One region of the Rouxiella badensis genome, then DNA from elsewhere that is predicted to be linked to it. Evidence: predicted binding sites of a transcription regulator. Region 1 holds the regulator's gene; the other holds the start of a gene.
The links. Region 1 encodes sigma-54, which starts transcription at its own class of promoters, with help from an activator protein. Its sites were predicted from a motif close to GTTGGCACANNTTTCGCTNT; they were not measured.
Positions count from the first base shown of each region.

Region 2: a site for sigma-54 is predicted at 2,132-2,151, ahead of glnA (glutamate--ammonia ligase). Genes of this name have one in related genera too.

Region 1 covers NZ_CP114062.1:3,613,378-3,616,804, reverse strand. Annotated here, with positions in the region: gene rapZ (RNase adapter RapZ) at 1-287, opposite strand, end outside; gene ptsN (PTS IIA-like nitrogen regulatory protein PtsN) at 330-800, opposite strand; gene hpf (ribosome hibernation promoting factor) at 909-1,196, opposite strand; gene rpoN (RNA polymerase factor sigma-54) at 1,220-2,653, opposite strand; gene lptB (LPS export ABC transporter ATP-binding protein) at 2,704-3,427, opposite strand, start outside.
Region 2 covers NZ_CP114062.1:4,002,840-4,006,266, forward strand. Annotated here, with positions in the region: gene typA (ribosome-dependent GTPase TypA) at 28-1,851, opposite strand; gene glnA (glutamate--ammonia ligase) at 2,286-3,427, shown strand, end outside.

The DNA of each region.
Region 1 (3,427 bases):
TAGCGACGGATAAGCGTATTGCGATCGGCATCCAGAAACAGCAACTGCGGGGAGAAGCTGTCTGGAAGCTGGGTCATGGCATGTTCGTAAACTTCAGGCGTCTCTGGCATGTTGCGGACATCGATGCTCACGGCGGCTGACGTATTGCGTTCAGCCAACTCCTGCGCAAGCTGGGGCAATAACACCACCGGCAAGTTATCAACGCAATAAAAGCCCATGTCTTCCAGCGCACGGAGGGCAACGGACTTTCCAGAACCAGAACGGCCGCTGACAATCATCAGCACCATGTGAATACTCCCTCGTTAACCCAATCTTGAATACTTCGCGATTTACTCGTCTTCGGTAATGATATGGTACAGCTCTTCGTCGCTTTGCGCGCTGCGCAGGCGACGGCATACCGCTTTGTCAGCCAGTTTCTTGGCCACTAAAGACAGGGTATGTAAATGGGTTTTACATTGATCTGCCGGAACCAGCAAGGCAAAAAGCAGATCGACCGGCTGATTGTCGACCGCGTCAAAAGCGATCGGCTGATCGAGCTGGATAAAGACGCCCACTGCGCGCAGCGTGTCTTCTTCAAGTTTTCCATGAGGGATTGCAATCCCAGCACCAATCCCGGTACTGCCCATGCGCTCACGGGTCAGAATGGCATCGAAAATCACCTGTGGCGCGAGGTTTAGCTCGTTGGCCGCCAGCTCACTAATGATCTCCAGTGCGCGTTTTTTACTGGCGCAATGGACGTTGCTCTTGGTGCATTCGGCTTTTAATACCGAGGTCAGCTGCAGTGCAGTATCGTTAATCATCTCATTTTCACTTAGGCGCCTTCACCCTAAAGAGTTATCGGCTCGTACCAGGAGGGTAACGAGCCGATGATTATCACTTTATTCCCTGCCAGGAGGACAGGGAAGGGATCAATGCTGTTTCAGTTTGTCTTTATGCTTATTAAGCTGTCGGGCCAGTTTATCAACCAGGCCATCGATAGCGGCATACATATCCTGATGTTCCGAGGTTGCATGCAACTCGCCCCCGTTCACGTGCAGCGTGGCTTCCGCGACTTTCTGCACTCGCTCAACGCTCAATATTACGTAAACCTGGTTGATTCGGTCAAAATATTGCTCAAGTTTCGAAAACTTTGCGTTCACAAACTCTCGCAGAGGTTCAGTGATATCTACGTGATGTCCGGTAATGTTGAGTTGCATAATGTCTTCCTTCTCTGTTGAGGTCAAACCAACTGTTTACGCTGATTTGAGGGCGGGATTGACAAAGACTCTCGGTATTTCGCTACAGTGCGTCGTGCCACCATGATGCCTTGATCCGATAGCATAGTGGCTAACTTGCTGTCGCTCAGAGGTTTGACGGGGTTTTCCGCCGCGATTAATTTCCTTACCAGTGCGCGAATAGCGGTGGACGATGCTTCACCGCCGCTGTCCGTACTAACGTGACTGGAGAAGAAATATTTAAGTTCGAAAATACCCCGTGGACTGTGCAGGAACTTTTGCGTCGTCACGCGGGAAATCGTCGATTCATGCATATCAACGGCACTGGCAATATCGGCCAGAACCATTGGCTTCATAAATTCTTCACCAAGATCAAAGAATGCCTGCTGCTGCTCGACAATACAACGTGTCACCTTCAATAACGTATCGTTGCGACTCTCCAGACTTTTAATCAACCACTTGGCTTCTTGCAGGTTACTGCGAATAAATTGCCCGTCGCTGTCATTGCGCACCGAATTGCCCATCGCAGCGTACTGCTGGTTGATCTTCAGGCGTGGAATGCTGTCGGAGTTCAGTTCAACGGTCCAGACTTTGCCCACTTTGCGCACCAGCACGTCGGGAATGACGTACTCGGATTCGCCGGTATTGATAGACTGCCCAGGCCTTGGATCCAGTGACTGGATCAGCAGCATCGCTCCCTTAAGTGTATCTTCTTTTAGGCGCGTTGAACGCATCAGGGCACGAAAATCGTGGTTGGCGAGCAGGTCTAAATGTTCACTGACAATCAGTCTGGCTTCGGTCAGGAACAAGGTTTCGGGAACGTATTGGGAGAGTTGAATCAGCAGGCAATCGCGCAGGTCTTTGGCCGCTACGCCGACCGGGTCAAAACGCTGGACTCGTTTGAGCACCGCCTCGACCTCGTCCATGCTGACCTCTTCATCACCAATGCTCTCGAGGATGTCATCGAGGGAAATGGTCAGGTAACCGGTGTCATCGACGGCGTCGACAATCGAGGTGGCAATCGCGCGGTCGGTGTCGGTAAACGGCGTCAGCTCGACCTGCCACATCAGGTAATCCTGTAGCGACTGGGTCGTTTCGCCCTGATAAACCGGCAGTTCGTCGTCGCTGTAGTCATTACCTGTACCCGACGGCGTACCGGCGGTGTAAATCTCGTCCCAGGTGGCGTCGAGCGGCAGCTCCTCGGGCATGTCTTTCTGCTCAAGGGCTTCGCGGGTATCAAGGGCTTCGCTTTCGCTGGTTTCTTTCGCGTCTACTTCATCATGGAGGTCAGATTGTTCCAACAGCGGATTGCTTTCCAGCGCCAATTGAATTTCTTGCTGGAGTTCAAGCGTGGACAGCTGCAACAGGCGTATTGCCTGTTGTAGTTGTGGTGTCATTGCCAGTTGTTGGCTGAGCCTGAGTTGCAAACCTTGCTTCATATCTTGGGTTTATTTCCATTCCGAAAAATTTGCGAATCGCATTTTTAATTTTACAGGCGGAAAGCCTCGCCCAGGTAAACGCGTTTAACCTGCTCGTCTTCCAGAATTGCCGCGGGGGTGCCGTGGGCTATCAGACGACCCTGGCTAACGATATAAGCGCGTTCGCAGACGTCTAGCGTTTCACGGACGTTGTGGTCGGTTATCAGTACGCCTAGCCCGCTGTCGCGCAGATGCTCAATGATTTTCTTGATATCGATAACCGAAATGGGGTCAACCCCGGCGAAAGGTTCATCGAGCAGGATGAATTTTGGATTGGCCGCCAACGCGCGGGCAATCTCGACACGACGACGTTCACCGCCGGAGAGTGACTGCCCAAGGTTATCGCGCAAGTGAGAGATATGGAACTCTTCCATCAGCTCATTGGCGCGGGCGATGCGCTGCTCTTTGTTGAGATCTTCGCGGATCTCGAGCACCGCCATCAGGTTGTTGAACACGCTCAGGCGGCGGAAAATAGAGGCTTCCTGCGGCAAATAACCGATGCCGCGACGCGCACGGGTGTGCAGGGGGAGTAGGCTGATATCTTCATCATCAACCACAATCCGTCCCGCATCGCGCTGAACGATACCGACCACCATGTAAAAGGTGGTGGTTTTACCCGCGCCGTTAGGCCCGAGCAGGCCGACGATTTCACCTGACTTGACTGAAAGACTGACGTCCTCAACAACTTTGCGGCCTTTGTAAGCTTTAGCCAGGTTTTCTGCGATTAATGTTGCC
Region 2 (3,427 bases), 390 kb from region 1:
ACGACAAACGTTTAACCGGGAAGAAGATTAACCTTCTTTAGGACCACGGCTAGCACGTTTACGGTCGTTCTCGGTCAGGTGACGTTTACGGATACGTACAGACAGAGGAGTAACTTCTACCAGTTCGTCATCATCCAGGAACTCGATCGCCTGCTCAAGGGACATCTTGATAGCAGGAACCAGCGTGGTTGCTTCGTCAGTACCAGAAGCACGCATGTTGGTCAGTTTCTTACCGGTCAGGCAGTTAACGGTCAGGTCGTTAGAACGTGAGTGAATACCGATGATCTGGCCTTCATACACTTCTGCACCGTGACCCAGGAACAGCTTACCGCGGTCCTGCAGGCCGAACAGAGCAAACGCAACAGCTTTACCCTGACCGTTAGAGATAAGCACGCCGTTCTGACGCTGGCCGATTTCGCCCGGACGAACGTCGTCGTAGTGGCTGAAGGTTGAGTACAGCAGACCCGTACCGGAAGTCATGGTCATGAATTCGGTACGGAAACCGATCAGGCCACGAGCCGGGATCAGGTAATCGAGACGAATACGACCTTTGCCGTCAGGGATCATGTCCTTAACGTCGCCTTTACGCTCACCCATAGCTTGCATGACTGAACCCTGGTGCTGTTCTTCGATATCCAAAGTCACGTTTTCGAACGGCTCTTGCATGCGGCCATCGATTTTACGGTTGATAACTTTAGGACGAGAAACGGCCAGCTCGAAACCTTCACGACGCATGTTTTCGATCAGAACCGACAGGTGAAGTTCACCACGGCCTGAAACGCGGAATGCGTCAGAGTCTTCGGTTTCTTCAACGCGCAGTGCCACGTTGTGCACCAGCTCTTTGTTCAGACGGTCCAGAATCTGACGCGAGGTCACAAACTTACCTTCTTTACCACAGAACGGAGAGGTGTTGACGTTGAAGTACATGGTCACGGTAGGTTCATCGACGCTCAGTGCTGGCAGCGCTTCGACATTCTGTGGATCACAGATGGTGTCGGAGATGTTCAGCTCGCCCAGACCGGTGATAGCGATGATGTCGCCAGCTTCGGCAACGGTCGCTTCGATACGCTCAAGACCCATGTGGGTCAGAACTTTACCGACTTTACCGTTACGGGTTTTGCCTTCGCTATCGATGATAGTGATCTGCTGGTTAGGCTTAACGGTACCGCGCTTGATGCGGCCGATACCGATAACACCTACGTAGTTGTTGTAGTCCAGCTGAGAAATCTGCATCTGGAACGGTGCTTCAACTTCTACTTTAGGCGCAGACACGTGGTCAACGATAGCCTGGTACAGCGGAGTCATGTCTTCGGCCATATCATTATGGTCGGTACCCGCGATACCCATCAGTGCAGATGCATAGATGATTGGGAAATCAAGCTGTTCGTCGGTTGCGTCCAGGTTAACGAACAGGTCGAATACCTGATCAACAACCCAGTCAGGACGCGCGCCAGGGCGGTCAACCTTGTTGATTACCACGATCGGCTTCAGACCATTAGCAAATGCTTTTTTGGTCACGAAACGGGTTTGCGGCATCGGGCCATCCATTGCATCCACAACCAGCAGCACCGAGTCAACCATTGACATCACACGCTCTACCTCACCGCCGAAGTCGGCGTGTCCTGGGGTATCCACGATGTTGATGCGGTAGTCTTTCCAATTAATGGCGGTGTTTTTTGCGAGGATGGTAATCCCACGCTCTTTCTCCAAATCGTTGGAGTCCATTACGCGTTCGGTGGCTTCTACACGTTCTCCGAAGGTACCGGATTGTTGTAGCAGCTTATCAACCAAGGTAGTTTTACCATGGTCAACGTGGGCAATAATGGCGATGTTACGCAAATTTTCGATCACAGCTTTGCCTCAGGCATTTAGAAATATAGAAATAGCGCGCTATTGTACACGTATTAGGCTAGGTTCTAAACAAGTTCACAAGAAACTCTTGCAAACAAGTTCTGTATGGTTACTTTGCGATCCCTTTCACGGTGCAAAATCCCCCTTGACCCAAAATGGTGCACCAAAATGGTTCACCACACTCGCATTATTGAACCAAAATGGTGCACATTTCCCGTTATGGTGCATACTGAATAACCATGCAACCCGCGTAAAATGGCATTCACACCCTTTTCACAAAGTTGGCACAGATTTCGCAATCAATCATCCAGGGTGAAAAGAGTCTTATCAGAGCAACTAATAAAGCTGTTTAGGCCACACGCCATTTTCAACAATGTTTGTTTATTCGTTTCGTTCCACGACGATGACATAATGAGAAATTCGGGAGAACTAGTATGTCCGCTGAACACGTTTTTGCGATTATCAAGGAAAATGAAGTTAAATTCATCGACCTTCGCTTCACTGACACCAAGGGTAAAGAACAGCACGTTACCATCCCTGCTCACCAGGTGAGCCCAGACTTCTTCGAAGATGGTAAAATGTTCGATGGTTCTTCCATCGGTGGCTGGAAAACTATCAACGACTCAGACATGGTATTGATGCCAGATCCGAGCACCGCGGTTCTTGACCCGTTCTTTGAAGAATCAACCTTGATCATCCGTTGCGATATCGTTGAGCCAAACACGCTGCAAGGCTACGATCGCGACCCGCGTTCAACCGCAAAACGTGCTGAAGACTTCCTGAAATCTTCAGGCATCGCGGACACCGTTCTGTTCGGACCTGAGCCAGAATTCTTCCTGTTCGATGACGTGCGCTTCGGCAGCAGCATCGCAGGTTCTCATGTTGCTATCGACGATATCGAAGGCGCATGGAACACCGGTACCAAATACGAAGGCGGCAACAAAGGCCACCGTCCAGCAGTGAAAGGCGGTTACTTCCCAGTTCCTCCGGTCGACTCCTCTCAGGACCTGCGTTCTACCATGTGTCTGACCATGGAAGAAATGGGCCTGGTAGTTGAAGCTCACCACCACGAAGTCGCCACCGCTGGCCAGAACGAAGTGGCAACCCGCTTCAACACCCTGACCAAAAAAGCTGACGAAATCCAGATCTACAAATACGTGGTTCACAACGTGGCTCACGCATTTGGTAAAACTGCGACCTTTATGCCAAAACCAATGTTTGGCGATAACGGTTCAGGCATGCACTGCCACATGTCTCTGTCCAAAGACGGTAACAACCTGTTCTCTGGCGACAAATACGGCGGCCTCTCTGAGACTGCACTGTACTACATCGGTGGTATCATCAAGCACGCTAAAGCCATCAACGCTTATGCCAACCCAACCACCAACTCCTACAAGCGTCTGGTCCCGGGCTATGAAGCGCCAGTTATGCTGGCTTACTCAGCGCGTAACCGTTCTGCTTCTATCCGTATCCCACACGTTTCTAGCCCTAAAGCCATGCGTATCGAAGCTCGCTTCCCAGACCCAGCGGCTAACCCATACCTGGCGTTTGCTGCCCTGCTGATGGCTGGCCTCGA